Regions from separate parts of the Cupriavidus sp. CPT47-8839-RL05A genome, predicted to be linked through region 3. Evidence: predicted binding sites of a transcription regulator. Region 3 holds the regulator's gene; each other region holds the start of a gene.
What was found. Region 3 encodes LexA, which represses DNA repair genes until DNA is damaged. Its sites were predicted from a motif close to ACTGTATNNNNATACAGT; they were not measured.
Positions count from the first base shown of each region.

Region 1: a site for LexA is predicted at 3,423-3,440, ahead of recA (recombinase RecA). Genes of this name have one in related genera too.
Region 2: a site for LexA is predicted at 1,354-1,371, ahead of AC3WVS_RS12670 (ATP-dependent helicase). Genes of this name have one in related genera too.

Region 1 covers NZ_JBYTEG010000003.1:285,917-292,098, forward strand. The annotation lists gene sucC (ADP-forming succinate--CoA ligase subunit beta) at 1-710, opposite strand, end outside; gene AC3WVS_RS04990 (DUF2889 domain-containing protein) at 800-1,495, opposite strand; gene recX (recombination regulator RecX) at 1,640-2,116, opposite strand; gene recA (recombinase RecA) at 2,218-3,282, opposite strand; gene AC3WVS_RS05005 (response regulator) at 3,509-4,198, shown strand; gene AC3WVS_RS05010 (sensor histidine kinase) at 4,254-5,810, shown strand; gene AC3WVS_RS05015 (DUF4212 domain-containing protein) at 5,807-6,142, shown strand.
Region 2 covers NZ_JBYTEG010000009.1:31,564-37,745, reverse strand. The annotation lists gene AC3WVS_RS12680 (SoxW family protein) at 106-612, shown strand; gene AC3WVS_RS12675 (TlpA disulfide reductase family protein) at 724-1,260, shown strand; gene AC3WVS_RS12670 (ATP-dependent helicase) at 1,411-3,510, shown strand; gene AC3WVS_RS12665 (class I SAM-dependent rRNA methyltransferase) at 3,608-4,804, opposite strand; gene AC3WVS_RS12660 (YbeD family protein) at 5,009-5,314, opposite strand; gene AC3WVS_RS12655 (D-alanyl-D-alanine carboxypeptidase family protein) at 5,376-6,182, opposite strand, start outside.
Region 3 covers NZ_JBYTEG010000015.1:108,478-114,659, reverse strand. The annotation lists gene rpsR (30S ribosomal protein S18) at 1-88, opposite strand, end outside; gene priB (primosomal replication protein N) at 92-391, opposite strand; gene rpsF (30S ribosomal protein S6) at 469-843, opposite strand; gene AC3WVS_RS19370 (asparaginase) at 962-1,954, opposite strand; gene lexA (transcriptional repressor LexA) at 2,210-2,863, shown strand; gene AC3WVS_RS19360 (hypothetical protein) at 2,974-3,144, shown strand; gene AC3WVS_RS19355 (hypothetical protein) at 3,184-3,531, opposite strand; gene AC3WVS_RS19350 (hypothetical protein) at 4,145-4,441, shown strand; gene AC3WVS_RS19345 (DUF2188 domain-containing protein) at 4,719-4,988, shown strand; tRNA gene AC3WVS_RS19340 (tRNA-His) at 5,397-5,472, opposite strand; gene AC3WVS_RS19335 (hypothetical protein) at 5,579-5,857, opposite strand.

The sequences.
Region 1 (6,182 bases), on a different contig from region 3:
TCATCCAGGTCGCGGTAGGCCACGATTTCCGGGTGACGGAACAGCGCGTTCGAGTCGAAGTTGAACTTGGCGTCCAGCGCGATGACCTTGCCGTCGCCGGTCAGGATCAGCGGGTTGATTTCGGCCAGCGAAGCGTCGGTTTCATAGAACGCCTTGTACAGGCCTTGCAGGGCCTGGCGGGCTTGCGCCACGCTCGCGTCGGGCACGCCGATCTTGCGGGCGATGTCGTCGGCATCAGCGTCGGTCAGGCCGATCGACGGCTCGATGATCAGGGTGTGGATCTTTTCCGGGCTGTGGGCAGCGACTTCTTCGATGTCCATGCCGCCTTCGCTCGAGGCCATCAGCGCGACCTTCTGCGAAACACGGTCCACCACCAGCGAAACGTACAGTTCCTTCTTGATGTCGGCGCCTTCTTCGATCAGCAGGCGGTTGACCTTCTTGCCTTCCGGGCCGGTCTGGTGCGTGACCAGCTGCATGCCCAGGATGTTCGAGGCGTAGGTCTTGACGTCGTCGATGCTCTTGGCAACCTTCACGCCGCCGCCCTTGCCGCGGCCACCCGCATGAATCTGGGCCTTGACGACCCACACCGGGCCGCCGAGCGTTTCTGCGGCCTTCAGGGCCTCGTCAACCGAAAACGCGGGGATGCCGCGCGGAACCGGCACATTGTATTTGCGCAGGATTTCCTTGCCTTGATACTCATGGATATTCATGCGTGTTTCCTTTCGGGTAGGCGTAAAAGGTAGAAGGGAAGAATCTGAAAGAAGACGAACTCTCTCGTCTGGCTGGCCAATCCTGAGAATCAGCCGGAGGTGCCGGTCGGCCGCTCGGCCGGGACAGCGTCGTTGCCATCATTGCCGCGGTCGCCATTGGCCGCGGGCGGCGCCTGAGGCGCAGTTGCGACGGCAGGTGCTGCCTCGGCCCGTACCTTGGGCGTCGGCTGGTGACCATACCAGCGCGGGTAAAACTGACGAACCACCTCGCCATCGAAACGCAGGGCGTGGCAGCCGTTCAACTGATAGGGCGGCTCCGGATTCGGGTCGTCCTCGCCGTTGTCGCGGATATTGATGACTTCACCGGCAAAGGCCTGGATCGCCGTGCTGGGCAGCACGCCAGCGGCCTCGGTCAGGTGCGAGCAACCATGCATGCCGCCGAGGCGCTCGCGCACAGCCTTGCGAAAGCCCTTGCGCAGGTTCAGGCCGATCAGCTTGCGGTAAGCCGGGCCGATCGTGTCGCAATGGGACGGATACGGCACCCAGTCCGAGCAGGCCTCGGCATCCAGCACCGTCATTTCCTCATTGATGGTGACGCGCAGCCACAGGTCGTGCAGGGGCTGGCCTACCGGGCGGACGCGGTCGCCGGCCAGTTCGATGTCGCGAGGCTTGGTGTCGGTCAGGCGCACCTCGATGTCCCACAAGCCGTCCTCTCTCTGGTACGCCTCGGCCGTAATGGCGCGACGGTGACGCTGGGAGCGGTTGACGGGCTGGGACAGAGGCATGGCCAGGCTGGAAATACGGGGGGCTGGGGAACGGCGGTGCCGGAGCACCGAAAACCGGGGGAGTTTAACATGCCGCGCCGCTTTGGCCGGGAACATCCTTGTGCAGCAACTGTCGCAGCGGGATTGTCGGCCGACCATGGCGCATCAGGCCTCGCCACCGTCGTCGCCGTAGTCTTCGTCCGCACCCTGGATGATCTTGCTGACGACCGAACGCGAAAACCCGCGCGCCACCATGAAGCGGATCTGCTTGGCCCGCGCCTCGGGCGTGTCCGGCGGGGTGCCGAAGCGCTTGCGCCAGACCTCACGGGCGCGCGCCACTTCCGTGGCGCGCAGCCGCTCCTGCAGATCGCCCAGCTGCTCGCTGCCGAGCTTGTGGGTCTTGGCTTCCTGCATCACGCGCGCGGTGCCGTAGCGGGCGCCGCGGCGGTGCACCAGGCTGTCGGCAAAGCGCTGGTTCGACAGCCAGTTCTCGCGCTCCAGCGCGTCCAGCAACTGCTCCAGCTGCTCGGCCGACTCGGCATGCGGCGCCAGCTTGCGCGCCAGTTCGGCGCGGCTGTGCTCGCGGCGCGACAGGTAGCCGACGGCGCGGGCCTTCAGCGAAAGCGGGGGACGGGTTGCCATGGTTGCCGGAATCTGTGGATGGAGGGGTCCGCGCCAAGCAAAAAGGCCGGGGCATCGGCGATGCCCCGGCCTTCCTGATGGCGCAATGGCCGCTGGCGCGGTCAGTCTTCGACCGCTACCGGCGTGGCAGCCGACGTGGGGTTCATGGCCACCACGCCCAGCGCCGCGCGCACCTTGTTTTCAATCTCGTCGGCGATGTCAGGGTTCTCGCGCAGGTATTCGCGCGCGTTGTCCTTGCCCTGGCCGATCTTGTCGCCGTTGTAGCTGTACCAGGCGCCGGACTTCTCGACGATCTTGGCGTCCACGCCCAAGTCGATGATCTCGCCCTGGCGCGAGATGCCCTGGCCGTACAGGATGTCGAAGAAGGCTTCGCGGAACGGCGGCGAGACCTTGTTCTTGACCACCTTGACCTTGGTCTCGTTGCCGATCACGTCGTCGCCCTTCTTGATCGAGCCGATGCGGCGGATATCCAGGCGCACCGAGGCGTAGAACTTGAGCGCGTTGCCGCCGGTGGTGGTTTCCGGCGAGCCGAACATCACCCCGATCTTCATGCGGATCTGGTTGATGAAGATCACCAGGCAGTTGGTGCGCTTGATGGTGCCGGTCAGCTTGCGCAGCGCCTGGCTCATCAGGCGGGCCTGCAGGCCCGGCAGCGAATCGCCCATTTCGCCTTCGATTTCGGCCTTGGGCACCAGCGCCGCCACCGAGTCGATCACGATCAGGTCGATCGAGCCCGAGCGCACCAGCGCGTCGGTGATTTCCAGCGCCTGTTCGCCGGTGTCCGGCTGCGAGATCAGCAGGTCGCCGACGTTGACGCCCAGCTTGTTGGCGTAGCTGACGTCCAGCGCGTGCTCGGCGTCGATAAAGGCGCAGGTGCCGCCCAGCTTCTGCATCTCGGCCACGACCTGCAGCGTCAGCGTGGTCTTGCCCGACGATTCCGGACCATAGATCTCGACCACGCGGCCGCGCGGCAGGCCGCCGACGCCAAGCGCGATGTCCAGGCCGAGCGAACCGGTGGATACCACCTGAATGTCCTTCTCGACCTCACCGTCGCCCAGGCGCATAATCGAGCCCTTGCCGAACTGCTTCTCGATCTGGGAGAGCGCGGCGGCAAGCGCCTTCTGCTTCTCGGCGCTCACGCCGGCACCTGCCTTCTTGTCGTCCATGGTCGTCCTTGAATCAATGGTGTATAAATAGGCCGCATGTGGCGCGGCACCGGCATTTTCCGGCTCCAGCGCCGGCCCGGCTGTCTGCGCGGCCGCTCTCCAGGGGGTCTCCCCGGGCAGCCCCAGCGGAACGTGCGGGTACTGTATAAAAAAACAGTATGCTTGGCAAGCCCCATCGCGCCCCATTCCGCCGGCGCCGGCTATGCCGGCCAGGGTGGAGACAACCATGCGCATTCTGATCGCCGAAGATGACGACGTGCTGGCCGACGGCCTGACGCGCTCGCTACGCCACTCGGGTTATGCCGTCGACCACGTCACCAACGGCCTGGAAGCCGATTCCGCGCTGTCGACCCAGACCTTCGACCTGCTGATCCTGGACCTGGGCCTGCCGCGCATGTCCGGGCTGGAAGTGCTCAAGCGCCTGCGCGCGCGCGGCGCCATGCTGCCGGTGCTGATCCTGACCGCCGCCGACAGCGTCGACGAGCGCGTCAAGGGCCTGGACCTGGGCGCCGACGACTATATGGCCAAGCCCTTTGCCCTGTCCGAGCTTGAAGCGCGCGTGCGCGCGCTGGTGCGGCGCGGCGCCGGCGGCGGCGCCACGCTGATGCGGCACGGGCCGCTGGCCTACGACCAGGTCGGGCGCATCGCCTATCTCAACGACCAGATGCTGGACCTGTCCGCGCGCGAGATCGGGTTGCTGGAGATCCTGCTCACACGCAGCGGCCGCCTGGTATCGAAAGAGCAACTGGTGGACCACCTGTGCGAGTGGGGCGAGGAAGTCAGCAACAACGCCATCGAGGTCTACGTGCACCGGCTGCGCAAGAAGATCGAAGTCGGCGGCATCCGCATCGCCACCGTGCGCGGGCTTGGCTACTGCCTGGAGAAATTCCAGCCGGCGGTGGCCGCGCACGACTGACCTCCGTCCAACGCCACCGCAGGCCAAGCGACCGACCTGAGCGCAAACCGCCGAGATGAGCCTGCTGCGACTACCCTGGCGGCGCGCGCCCCGCGCCGCGCCACCCTCTCCTTCCGCCACCCCGGGCCCGGACGCCGCCGACCAGGACCTGGCCGACGCGCTGCCGCACCTGGAGGAAAGCACCGCGCATCCGTCGCCGCGCTCATTGTTCGGCGAGATCCTCGACTGGATGCTGGCGCCGCTGCTGCTGCTCTGGCCGATGAGCATCGCGGTGACTTACCTGGTGGCCAAGTCGATCGCCAACGGGCCCTTCGACCGCGCCCTCGAAGCCAGCGCCATCGTGCTGTCGCAGCAGGTGCGCGAGGTCAACGGGCGCATCACGCTGCAACTGCCGCTGTCGGCGCGCGAGATCCTGCGCGCCGACGAGACCGACAGCATCTACTACCAGGTGGTCGGCAAGCGCGGCGAATACATCGCCGGCGACCACGACCTGCCGCTGCCATCCGAGGAAGACCAGGGCCATGCGGGGCTGGTGTCCCTGCGCGATGACCGCGTGGCCGGCAACGACGTGCGCGTGGCCTACACCTATATCGACCTGAAGCAGGTCAGCGGCACCCAGCCGGTGCTGGTGCAGGTGGCCGAGACCCTGGACAAGCGCGCGCGCCTGGCCAACGAGATCATCAAGGGCGTGATCCTGCCGCAGTTCGTGATCCTGCCGCTGGCGGTGGTGCTGGTGTGGTTCGGGCTGTCGCGCGGGCTGGCGCCGCTGACCGCGATCCAGCAGCGCATCCGCGCGCGCAACCCCGGCGATACCAGCCCGATCGACGAACGCGCCGCGCCGCAGGAAATCACGCCGCTGGTGGGTTCGTTCAACGACCTGCTGGCGCGCCTGGACCAGTCGGTGCAGACCCAGAAGCGCTTTATCGCCGATGCCGCGCATCAGATGAAGACACCGCTGGCGGGCCTGCGCATGCAGGCCGAGCTGGCGCAGCGCGAGCAGTCGCCGGAAGAGCTGCGGCGCTCGCTGGCGCAGATCGCCGGCAGCTCTGAGCGCACCGCGCACCTGGTCACGCAGCTGCTGTCGCTGGCACGCATGGAAAACCTGGCGGGCACCGGCGGCATGGCCGCGCTGGACCTGGCGGCGCTCGCGCGCGAGGTGGTCAAGGACTGGCTGCCGCAGGCCTGGGCGCGCGACATCGACCTGGGGCTGGACGCGGACGAACATCCGGTGATGGTGCAGGGCAACCGCCTGATGCTGACCGAGATGCTGAACAACCTGCTCGACAACGCCATCCGCTACACGCCGCGCGGCGGGCACGCCACGGTGCGCGTCAGCGCCGATGCCTTCGAGCCGTTCGCCTACCTGGATGTGGAAGACACCGGCCCGGGCATTGCGCCGGCCGAGCGCGAGCGCGTGATGGAGCGCTTCTACCGCGTGCTCGGCACCAATACCGAAGGCAGCGGCCTGGGCCTGGCCATCGTGCGCGAGATCGTGCAGCAGCACGGCGGCGACGTCCAGATCTCCGACCACGTCTACCAGCAATCGCCACGGCTGGCCGGCGCGCATTTCCGCGTGACGCTGCGCCGGCCCGACTACCTCCCGCCCGCATGAACGACAGCCCCGCCCCCGACAGTGCCGAAGCCCGCCAGCACCAGGCCTGGCGGCGCAACCTGCGCTGGATCTGCGGCCTGCTCGCGATCTGGTTCACCGTCACCTTCGTGGTGGCATGGTTTGCGCGCGACCTGCGCTTCGACTTCTTTGGCTGGCCGTTCTCGTTCTGGGTCGGCGCGCAAGGCGCGCTGGTGGTCTACGTGCTGATGGCCGCGCTCTACGCCTGGCGCATGAACCGCGCCGACGGCGAAGCCGACGCCGACAGCCTGGCCGCGCCCGCCCCTGCGCCTTCGCAGGGCGCCTCGCGTGGAACAGGCACCGATGCTGCATAGCCGCACCCCTGCAAAGCGCGCCATTCAGCCACACAAGTGA
Region 2 (6,182 bases), on a different contig from region 3:
GCTGGCGGGCGCCATCGCCTGCGGGCGGAAACCGGTATTATCCCGAAAGCGGCGCGCCAGTGCTTGCCGCGCCGCTCCCGCTGCCCCACTGCCCCGGTTTCCACCATGCCTGCCGCCCGCATCGCCCGCCACGCCTTTGCCATCACCAGCTTGCGCTGGGTGGCCGCGAGCGCGTTGCTGGCAGCCGCGACCGGCATGCCCGCCGCCGCCAGCCCCGCCCACCTGCCGCCGGCCACCGACCTGGGCGCCCACGGCACCGAGGCCGCGCGCCGCGGCGAGCCGCTGGTGGTGCTGGTGTCGATGCCGGGCTGCAGCTATTGCGATGCGGTGCGCCGCAACTACCTGGGCCCGCAGGCCGCCGCCGGCGAAATTGCCGTGCGCGAGCTCGACATGACCGCCGACACCCCGCTGCGCGATGCCGACGGCAGCCTGACCACCGCGCGCGCGTGGGCCCGCGCGCACCAGGTGCGGGTGGCGCCCACGGTGCTGTTCCTGGACCGCCAGGGCCGCGCCGCCGCCGGCCCGCTGCGCGGCATGCAGCCGGATTTCTACGGCGCCTACCTGGAACAGGCGCTGGACCAGGCACGCGCCGCCATCGCCACCCGGCGCTGAACCGGTTGGGGCGCTTGCGGCAGATTGCCGCAGCCCGGCCCCGCGCAGCGCGCGAACGCCCGCGGCATTAGAATGTCCCATTGCTGACCGAACCTGCCTGACCCGGATTCCATGACCACTGCTGCCCCTGCCACCAAAACCTCCCGCAAGCCCTGGCCCATCGCCGTGGCCGTGGTCGTGCTCGCGCTGCTGGGCTGGTTCGGCTACCGCGCGCTGTCGCCGGCCAATACGGCCCCGGCGGCCACCTTCACGCTGCTGTCGGGCGAGAAGGTCAGCACCGCCGACCTCAAGGGCAAGGTCTACATGATCAATTTCTGGGCCACCAGCTGCGCCACCTGCGTCAAGGAAATGCCGGACATGGTCCGCACCTATGAGCAGTTCAAGGGCAAGGGGCTGGAATTCGTCGCCGTGGCGATGAACTACGACCCGCCCATGTATGTGATGAACTACGCCAAGACGCGCGGCCTGCCGTTCAAGGTGGCGATGGATTCCGACGGCAGCGCGGCCAAGGCCTTCGGCAATGTGCAGCTGACGCCGACCACCTTCGTGGTCGACAAGGACGGCCGCATCCTGAAGCGCTATGTGGGCGAGCCCGAGTGGGATGCGCTGCACAAGCTGCTGGATGGCGCGCTGGCAAAGTCCGCGTAACGTTCCCGGCGGCAACCGCAGCAAAAAGGTGCTCATCGAGCACCTTTTTTTGTTTTTACGCATGATCGCCAGGGCAGCAGGTTGCGCGACATCCCTGTATGGATATACAGTTGGCGCCAGCCTTTTCTGAGCCATCCCCGAGCCCCGCCTGTGACTTTGGACCTAGCCCCCGCCGCCGCACTCGCGGCCCCTGAAGCCGATGACGTCCCCGCCTACCTGTCCCGGCTCAACCCGGAGCAGCGCGCCGCGGTGGAACACGGCAGCGACGCGCCGCTGCTGATCATCGCCGGCGCCGGCTCGGGCAAGACCAATACGCTGGCGCACCGGGTCGCGCACCTGGTGCTGGCCGGCGCCGATCCGCGCCGCATCCTGCTGCTGACCTTCTCGCGCCGCGCCGCGGCCGAGATGGGACGGCGCGTCGAGCGCATCGTCGACCAGGCACTCGGCACCCAGACCGGCGCGGGGCGCGCGGCGCTGCAGTGGTCCGGCACCTTCCACGCCATCGGCGCGCGCCTGCTGCGCGAATACGCCGAGACCCTGGGCCTGTCGCCCGCCTTCACCATCAGCGACCGCGGCGATGCCGCCGACCTGATGCACGTGGTGCGCCACGACCTGGGCCTGTCCGAGACCGCCAGCCGCTTCCCGAAGAAGGAAACCTGCCTGGCGATCTACTCGCGCGTGGTCAATACCCAGGCGCCGCTGGAAGACGTGCTCAAGCAGCAGTTCCCGCGCTACGCGATGTGGGCCGATGCGCTGCGCACCCTGTTCGCCGGCTATGTCGAGGCCAAGCAGAAGCAGCATGTGCTGGACTATGACGACCTGCTGCTGTACTGGGCGCAGGCCATGGCCGAGCCCACCATCGCGCAGGACATGGGCGCGCGCTTCGACCACGTGCTGGTCGACGAATACCAGGACACCAATGCGCTGCAGGCGTCGATCCTGCTGGCCATGCGGCCGGACGGCCGCGGCCTGACCGTGGTGGGCGACGACGCGCAGTCGATCTACGCTTTCCGCGGCGCCACCGTGCGCAATATCCTGGACTTCCCGGCTCGGTTCACGCCGGCCGCGCAGCAGGTCACGCTGTCGCAGAACTACCGCTCGACGCAGCCGATCCTGCAGGCCGCCAACGCCGTGATCGGGCTGGCGGCCGAGCGCTATACCAAGGACCTGTGGTCCGAGCGCGCCTCGGCCGAAAAGCCCGGCGTGATCGTGGTCAACGATGAGGCCGACCAGGCCCGCTACGTGGTCGAGCAGGTGCTGGCACGGCGCGAGGCGGGCCTGACGCTGATGGCACAGGCGGTGCTGTTCCGCGCCGCCGACCACAGCGCGCAGGTAGAGATCGAGCTGGCCCGGCGCAATATCCCGTTCGTGAAGTTCGGCGGGCTGAAATTCCTGGAATCGACCCACGTCAAGGACGTGCTGGCGGTGGTGCGCTGGCTGGAAAACCCGCGCGACCGCATGGCGGGCTTCCGCACGCTGCAGCTGCTGCCCGGCATCGGCCCCAAGACCGCGGCGCGCGTGCTCGATGCGATGGCGCTGGCCACCGAGCCCTTGTTCTCGCTGGAGGAATTCGAGCCGCCGCCGGCCGCCGCACCCGCCTGGGCCGACCTGCTGGCACTGGCGCGCGCGCTGATGGCGCCCACCTCGCCGTGGCCGTCGGAATTCGAGCAGGTGCTGGCCTGGTACGCGCCGCACCTGGAGCGCCTGCACGACGACGCCGCCGCGCGCCAGGCCGACCTGCAGCAGCTGGAGCGCATCGCCGCCACCTATGGGGCGCGCGAGCGCTTCCTGACCGAGCTGACACTGGACCCGCCCAGCGCCTCCAGCGATGAATCCGGCGTGCCCTCGCGCGACGAGGACTACCTGATCCTGTCGACCATCCATTCGGCCAAGGGGCAGGAGTGGAAGGCAGTGTATGTGTTGAACGCCGTGGACGGGTGCATGCCGAGCGATCTGGCGACGGGCACGACCGAGGAGATCGAGGAAGAGCGGCGCCTGCTGTATGTGGCGATGACGCGGGCCAAGGACCATCTGGACGTCATCGTGCCGCAGCGGTTCTACGTGCACCAGCAGGTGGGATTTGGCGACCGGCATGTGTATGCGTCGCGTACGCGATTCATCCCGAATCGCGTGATGCCGAATTTCCACAGCCGGTCATGGCCGCCGCCGCCGATGCCTGGCGAAGGGTCAGTGAAACCGGCGTTGGCGCCGGTGGACCTGGCCAGCCGGATGCGGAATATGTGGCGGTGAGGGTCAGATTTCTCTCGCCGTGCTCCCCTCTCCCGCGCGCGGGAGAGGGGAGAAAACAAGCGGCCGGCCAACGCCACAGCCGCTCGTTGATCCGGCCTTACCCCACCCGCTCCAACAACAACCCCTTCAGATACTCCCCTTCCGGGAAGGCTGCCAGCATCGGGTGATCGGTGCCAGCCGACAGCCTGCGCAGGATGCGCGCATCCGCCCGCGCATCGGTCACCGCGCCTGCCACGATCTTCTGGAAGAGTTCCATGCTGATCGCGCCCGAGCACGAATACGTGAACAGCAGACCGCCCGGCCGCAGCAGCTGCGTGCCGACCAGGTTGATCTCCTTGTACGCACGCGCGGCACGGTCGATATGCTGCGCCGACGGCGCGAACTTGGGCGGGTCCAGCACGATCAGGTCGAACTGACGCCCTTCGGCGCGGAATTCGCGCAGCGTCTTGAACACGTCGGCGTCTAGCCACGCCGCGCGCTCCGGGTCGAAGCCGTTCAGCGTCACGTTGCCCGCCGCGATCTTTAGCGCCTCGCCCGACGAATCGATCGACGTCACCGCTTTCGCGCCGCCGCGCAGCGCGGCCAGCGAGAAGCCGCCGGTATAGCAGAAGCAGTTCAGCACCTCGCGCCCGGCGGCCAGGTCGCCCACCAGCTTGCGGTTGTCGCGCTGGTCGACATAGAAGCCGGTCTTGTGGCCATTGCGCACGTCGACGTAGTAGCGCACGCCGTGTTCTGTGACCGACAGCGCCGGATCCGGCTCGGCGCCGGCCAGCACGCCCGTCACCAGCTCCAGGCCTTCGCGCTGGCGCACGGCGGCGTCGGAACGCTCATAGACGTTGGGGCAGCCGGTTTCCTTGACCAGTGCCTGCACGATCGCGGTCTTCCAGTGTTCCACGCCGGCCGAATTGAACTGGCACACCAGCTGGCCCTTATCACCGTTGCCGTAGTAATCGACGATCAGGCCGGGCAGCCGGTCGGATTCGCCGAAGATCAGCCGCACTGCGTCGCTGTCCTTCACCCATTGGCGCCGGTAGGCAATGGCCGCGGCCACGCGGCGCTTGAACAGGGCGTGGTCGACCGGCTCGTTTTCATCGAAGGTCCACGCGCGCGCGCGGATCTGCGACTCGGGGCTGTAGGCGGCCTTGGCCAGGAAGCGGCCGTCGGCGGCGCGCACGATCACGGTCGCGCCCGGCTCGCAGCGCCCTTCGGTCGTGGCAATGCCGGTGGCGTAGATCCACGGGTGGCGGCGCAGCAGGGATTTTTCCTTGCCGGGTTTCAGGGTGATGGTGTTCATGTCGATCAGGGAGAATGCATGCCGCTGCGGAAACACTTCCCACGCAGCGGTCGGGCTCCCCTCTCCCGCACGGCGGGAGAGGGGTTGGGGGAGAGGGCGGGAGCGTCAACGTAGTGGCGCGTGTCGGTATGCCAGCGCCTGCCCTCACCCCCGGCCCCTCTCCCGCGCGCGGGAGAGGGGAGAAAACAATGCGGGAAAGCCGCCTTAGAGGACGACCTTCACCATCGGATGCGAAGTCAACGCCCGATACAAATCATCGAGCTGCTCGCGGCTGGTGACCCACACCGTCACGGTCAGGCCCAGGTAGTTGCCGCCGCTGGAGGGACGCATTTCCATCTTGCCGGCGTGGAAGTCGGGATCGAACTCCTGCACCAGCGTGACGATGGCCTCGGCAAAGCCGTCCTGCATCGCACCCATCACCTTGATGGGAAAGTGGCTGGGGTATTCGATCAGCGACTGCTCCGGCGGAATGTCGCCCGGCTTGTTGCTGCCTTGGTTGTCGGTTGTCATGTCGGATTCTCCGGCACGAAACCGGCGCGCCGCATGGCGCGCCGGCTTACGCGCATTCAGGTCACTTGCGCTTGAACCACAGGCGGATGGTGTCCCACAGGCGGCCGAAGAAGCCGGCCTCGGGCACTTCTTCCAGCGCCACCACCGGGAACTCCGCCACCTTGTTGGTGCCGTCCATCAGCTTGACCATGCCCACCTGCTGGCCTGCCGAGATCGGCGCGATCAGCAGTTCCTGGCGCTCCAGCACCGGCTTGAGGCGTCCGCCGGTGCCCTTGGGCACGGTGACGAAGGTCTCGTTCTGCACGCCGATCTTGACCGTGCCGCTCTTGCCCTTGTAGATGTCCGGCGTGGCCAGCACCTGGCCCTTGTCGTACAGGCGCAGCGTGTCGAAGAACTGGAAGCCGTAGTTGAGGATCTTCAGGCTTTCCTGGGTGCGCACCTGTTCGGTGGTGGTGCCGATCACGATCGAGATCAGGCGGCGCGAGCCGTCCGGGACGTTGGCCAGCGGCCGCTTGGCCGACGAGATCAGGCAGTAGCCGGCAGACTTGGTGTGGCCGGTCTTGACGCCGTCCACGGTCGGGTCGATGTACAGCAGGCGGTTGCGGTTGGGCTGCCTGATCTTGTTATAGGTGAACTCCTTCTGCGAGTACATGGCGTAGTACTCGGGGAAGTCCTTGATCAGGCGCGTGGTCAGCGTGGCCAGGTCGACCGCGGTGGTGTAGTGGTTCGGGTCGGGAATGCCGTCGGTGTTGGTGAAGTGGGTGTTCTTCATGCCCATGCGCTGGGCCTCGCGGTTCATCATCGCGACGAAGCCCTCTTCCGAGCCACCCACGGCTTCGGCCAGCGCCAGCGCGGCGTCGTTGCCCGA
Region 3 (6,182 bases):
TGAAGCGGCAGAAGCGCTTGCGCTTGAACAGCGGGTTCTGTTGCTGGAAGCGCTTCTTGTTCTTGTTGTCACGTTTGACGAATGCCATGATTCAATCCTTTTCGAATGCTTTACATCCAGTGATGTGAAAGACGAGAGCCTTGCTGTTGCGGTGCTTGCGGGCCAGGAATCCTTCGCAGTCGAGCAGCGTGCCGAGCGGTAACCGCTCCAGACGCTGGCCAACCTGTCCGACCCCCATCGCTGCGATTGCAAACTCGACCTGCCGCGGCGTTTGCGCCTCGACGGCCTCGCCGCTGTACTGCAGGATGCAGTTCACGACGGGGACCCCGGCCGGGGTATAGCGCAGGGCATCGCGTTCTGCCAGGGTGGCGGCAAGCCGAAGCTGGTTCAACGCGGGACCTCTTGCTGGTTGCAATCCATGCTGCCGTGGCCGACGCTGTCAGCCATGGCGCGCACCGCAGTCCGCACTCAGGCGGCCTGGCCTTCGGTGGTCGTTTGCGCGGCCTTGCGGGCTTCTTCGCGCTGCACTTCCTTCATCATCGGCGAAGGTGCAGTCTCGGCCTTCTTGGTCTGCACGATCAGGTGGCGCAGGACGGCGTCGTTGAACTTGAACGCGTGTTCCAGTTCAGCCAGCGTTTCCTTGCCGCATTCGATGTTCAGGCAAACGTAGTGAGCCTTGGCCAGCTTCTGGATCATGTAAGCCATCTGGCGACGGCCCCAGTCTTCCACGCGGTGAACGTTGCCGTTCTGCGAGGTCACGAGCTGCTTGTAGCGCTCGATCATGGCCGGCACTTGTTCGCTCTGGTCCGGGTGGACGATGAAGACGATTTCGTAATGACGCATTGACGCTCCTTTTGGATTAGCCACCCGGGCGTCACGAGTCCGGTGTGGCAAGGTTGAATAGCCTTAGATTATAGCCCGCATGGCGGCAAGTGCGCAAGCCGCTGATTACACAGGCAAATCAGGCGTTGGCAAACACGGCCTGCAGCCTTGCCGGATCCCGCGCCAGGCCTGAGTCGGCTGCCAGCGCCAGGGCCAGCAGCACGCGCGTCTTATAGGGATTGAGGTCCGTTGCGGAAACAAAAGCTCCATCCGTCGGGCTGAGCTGGGGCGGAATCGCCACATGGCCGGCCCCGGTGCGGGAACTGCGCACCACGGCCACGCCCGCGGCAGCGGCATCGGCCAGCGCCTCGGCCAGCACCTCATGCACCGAGCCATTGCCGGCGGCAGCCACCACCAGCCCGGCAACACCCGCGCGGACCAGCGCATCCACTGCCACCCTGCCCGGCTGCGCGTAGCTCGCCACGATCTCCACCATCGGCCACGCCGCCGGCATCGGCCCGATCACCCAGGCCACGCGTGGCGCGCGGGCGAAGCGCACGTAGTCGTCCTGCACGAAACCCAGCGGCCCGCAGGCCGAAACAAAGGCGTCCACCGCCGACGTGTGGGCCTTGGCCACATCCCGCGCAGCGTGGATCTGCTGGTTCAGCACCACCAGTACACCCTTGCCGCGCGCATCGGGATGAGCGGCCACGCGCACCGCATCCAGCAGGTTCAGCGGCCCATCGGCCGACAGCGACGTCGACGGCCGCATTGCCGCCGTCATCACCACGGGCACCGGACACGATTGCGTCAGGTGCAGCGCCATCGCAGTTTCTTCCAGCGTATCGGTGCCGTGGGTGATCACGATGCCAGCCACGTCGGGCTGCGCGGACCAGTGCTCAACCCGCGCCGCCAGCGTTTGCCAGAGCGTGAAGGTCATGTCCTTGCTGTCGACCTGGGCCACCTGCTCGGCCTCGATGCGAGCCGCCGACTGCAGCGCGGGCACCGCTGCCAGCAACGACGACACCGGCACGGTCGCCGCCTGGTAGCGTGCGCTGCTGGCAGAGTTTCCGGCCGCGCCAGCAATGGTGCCGCCGGTGGCCAGTACGACGATGCGAGGCAATTGGGTCATGGAGCGTGCAAAGAAAGTGGAAAGGCAGGAATGCCGATTGTAACGGGCGCGCCCCGCCTCGCCGCGGCTCTCGCCGGTGATCCGCATTCCGTCCATGAGACACGCCCCAAAAATTCTGCTTGCGCTCAGGCCGATACTGTATAAAATCACAGCATACTGTTTAAACATACAGTGCCCGGCCAGACGGATGCAGGATAAAGGATCGACCGATCCTCTTACCCGAAACCCCGCGGCCCCGCACGGAACGGCGATCCCATGGCGACCCTGACACCCCGGCAGCAGCAGATTTTCGATCTGATCCGCAACACGATCCGCCGCACCGGCTTTCCGCCCACGCGCGCCGAAATCGCCGCAGAGTTTGGCTTCTCCTCGCCCAATGCCGCGGAAGAACACCTGAGGGCGCTGGCACGCAAGGGCGTGATCGAACTGACCCCGGGCGCTTCACGCGGCATCCGCCTGAAGGTGGCACGCAGCGATTCGGAAATGCCCGACCAGTTTTCGTTGCCGATGGCCGGCGTGATGCAGCTGACGCTGCCGCTGGTGGGCCGCGTTGCCGCCGGCAGCCCGATACTCGCCGCCGAGCATATCGACCGCCAGTACCAGGTCGACGCCTCGGTCTTCGACGAACGCCCCGATTACCTGCTGCGAGTGCGCGGCCTGAGCATGCGCGATGCCGGCATCCTCGACGGCGACCTGCTGGCCGTGCGCCGCGCCAGCGAAGCCGCCAACGGCAAGATCGTGGTGGCGCGCCTGGGTGATGACGTGACCGTCAAGCGCCTGCAGCGTCGCGGTGGCCATATCGAACTGATCGCAGAAAACCCGGACTTCACCAACATCATCGTGGAGCCTGGCGAGGAGTTCTCGCTGGAAGGCATCGCCGTCGGGCTGATCCGATCCTCCGGCTTCTAGCCGGGCACCGCAGGCCAACCGCCTGCGCGGGCCCACCCGCTTCCATTGCTTTGCAGACGCCGCCCGGCTTGCCGGGTGTTGACCCCGCTTTGCCTAAAAGAGGTGCCACCATGCCGCAAATCCACCAAGTCGCCGCCCGTCGCCCGGTCAAGCCTGTGCCGTTCCGCCAGAGCAAGGGCGTACGCGTCTACCAGGGTACGCAGCGCCGCACCATGGTCGGCAGCATGGCGGCGATCTGCCGCATGCTTGAACTCGAAACCGCCGAAAAGCTGGCCGCCTGAAATCTGCCGACTGTCTCCGAGCAGCTGCGGGCGCCGCCCTCAGCTACGCGGCGCACACGCCTTGGCTTCGGCTTCCAGCTCCGTCGGCGTCAGCTGCGGGAACCAAGTATCGCTCTTGCGCAGCTCCAGCGCCGTACCATCCTGCTTCGCCGTCAGCGAAATCAGATAGGCGTATTGGTATTCACCGCCAGACGTGGTCTGGCCGATGCGGATCTCGGTCTGGCTCTTCGCCGGATAGTTGACGACCGCGGCGTCATCGCCCAGATTGTTGCGCAGGCATTTCGCAACCTCACCCATCTTGGCGGGCGTGAACAAGCGCATCGGCGCACGCGCGCGAATGTCCTTTTCAGAAGTGCCGGTGGCACATCCTGCCACCATGGCTGCCATCGCTACGCCAACCGCTGCCGCTCGAACAGACATACCACCCCCGGGAAATGCAGAACGGCGCCCTCGCGAGGCGCCGTTCTGGGAAATGCTTTGGGGTGGCTGATGGGACTCGAACCCACGACAACAGGAATCTCAATCTTAGCCACCAAGCTAATAACGACGCGGGGTTCCGGGTAGTTCGTGGGAATACTGGAAGCCCGCATACGGCTCTAGGTCGGGGATTATATATCGAGTATTCCCACGGGCACACGGCTAATTTGTGTCGCATACCCCACCCGACAGAAATTACCTCTGGCTGCTTTCGCAGCGACCATACGAGTAGCTATACTGTATATCCATACAGTACTCATATATGCCCCGCCATGTCGCCCGAACCTGCAAACTGCCCCATCTGCGGCACTGCCGCCGAGCGCACTCGCGCCCCATCTCATGGCTACCTCTACCGTTGCCCAAGCTGCGGCACCTTCCGCATCACCAGCAGCGCCCTGGTGCGCAAGAAAGACATTCCGAGTTCCGCCCGGGAAAATGTCCGGCTGTTGCGGGCTTACGGCCACCAGCCTCAGATCGAGGTTTCTCGGGACGGCGTGCGCATCGTCCCCGGTCGGAGCTGAGCATGGGCAACAGCAAAAAACGCGCGGCAGGCTGCCATCTTCCGACCGCAACCGCCGAGCCGTTCCCGGCTCCCGGCGCAAACGGCATTCTCAGTCGAGTTCAGGGGCACTACATTGCCGCTGGCCTGCAGACGTTGCCTCGCGCCACGCACGACGGGCCAAGCCATCATGCGGTCCTGGTCGAGGCCGGGCACCTCGGCACCGTGCGACTTTTCATCGAGAAGAAGCTGGCCCGCCACAACCGACACAGCCACTACTACTGGTCGGCCTATCGGGCTGAGCCGGCTGAACGGCAATAGCGCAGCCAGGCAACTACACCCCCGGGAAGCTGGCTGCCGGTAGCGGCACTATATGCAGCATGCCAAAGATGTAGTTGGGCGCGGCCGATCAGGCTTGCTCGTTCATCCGACCGGACTCAGGATGCCTGACGGCCAACCGCTTTCACGCTCGGCGCCCCCTGGCGCCAATCTCAGGGCGTGACTCGAAGCCCACCTCAGTGCGGGCTCCTCTTGTCAGACGGCGCCTGATACCGGACGGCGAGTGGCATGCAGAAACTGGATCCAGCGACTTCAGGAGATGGTCATGCCAGGAAGAAACATACATGTCGTACGAGTCGAAGGTCTTCAATGGATAGTTGAAATTGAGGATGGGTCCACCGACCGTCAATTCTTCCCCTCCCGGGAGGCGGCCATTGATGCAGGTACAGCAATGGCTCGGCAGGAGAAGGCCGATTTGATCATCCATGGCCGTGACGGACTGATTCGCAGGCGAAAGTGCTTTGGCGACGCCGCATGCGGGAGGCGTGCCGTTGCCGGCCGGCTACCGCTTGCACCGACGCTGAGCTGAGTGGCAAGACCTGCCCGCGGAAACGGAGTCTCGCAGTCACTGAAATCAATCTCGTCTCGCCCCCCTGCGCCATGGATCATTAGAGCGGCATCGCGGTCCATTGCCAAATGAACGAGACGGATAGATTGCACGTGCGCGACTTGGATCATCGGTTTCTACGGCCCACTGCGATCCATCAGTCACTGGCACTTGGACAGTAGTGCTCGCCAAATCGTCAAGGTGAAGCGGCCGTAGCCAGCATGTGATTTACGCCAAGTGCATGCGAAATCTCTCGTTGCAATGCGACCCGCGCGACATTAAGGGGTGACGCTGTGGCCAGCCGGCAGCCGCCGGCTGCCTATGCGGCCGAGCGCGGTGACCGGAAAGCAAAACAGCGCCTGTATAAGGCGCTGTTTTGCAAGGATACTTTGGGGTGGCTGATGGGACTCGAACCCACGACGACAGGAATCACAATCCTGGACTCTACCAACTGAGCTACAGCCACCGTAGAGGTCATCAGCGCGTTACGTTGCTGATCGACGAAAACCAAGATTATACAAACAGTTTCCCGGGATGGCTAGTATCCCGCACAATTTTTTTGAGAGAAAAGCTCAGGTTCTGGACGGGCTCCACTTTGCCTCAAGCAGCACTGCCTGCTTGATGGCTTCGACGGCCTCCGCTTCGGTATCGAACTGCCCCAACAGGCGGCGCGACTTGCCGTTCAGCACGGCTTCCTGCAACGCCTTGCCAGCGGCTTCCGAAGTGCCGGGATGCCAGCAGTAGCGTGCCGTCCATTTGCCGTCCTGCAGTTGCTCGGCAACCCAGATCACCCTGAAGTCTTCATAGACAACGCCGAACGGCGCTTCGTTTTCCACGTTTTCTTTTTCCATGCTGCTCCCCCTGCCGGCATCGGTCCGCATGCCATGCCTTGTCTCGCCTGGGGCAATGCGAGGGATCGTATCACGGCCGCCGACCAGGGCGCCCGCCCGGCTGGCACCTTCGCGCCTGCCGCTGATTCGCTCGCGGAAATATGCTGTGCACAGCCCCTACCTCTGCAGGGTTCATGCCGCAAATGCGCGAAGCGATACTTGTGCCTGAGGGACATTGACCCCCCTCGACCTTCCCGTCAGGCGGCCCGCCCCATCGGGCCGCCTGCCTCTTTTTGGCCACCCTGCCTTCTCATTGTCGTGGCGCCAGCACCTGGCGAAGGAACCT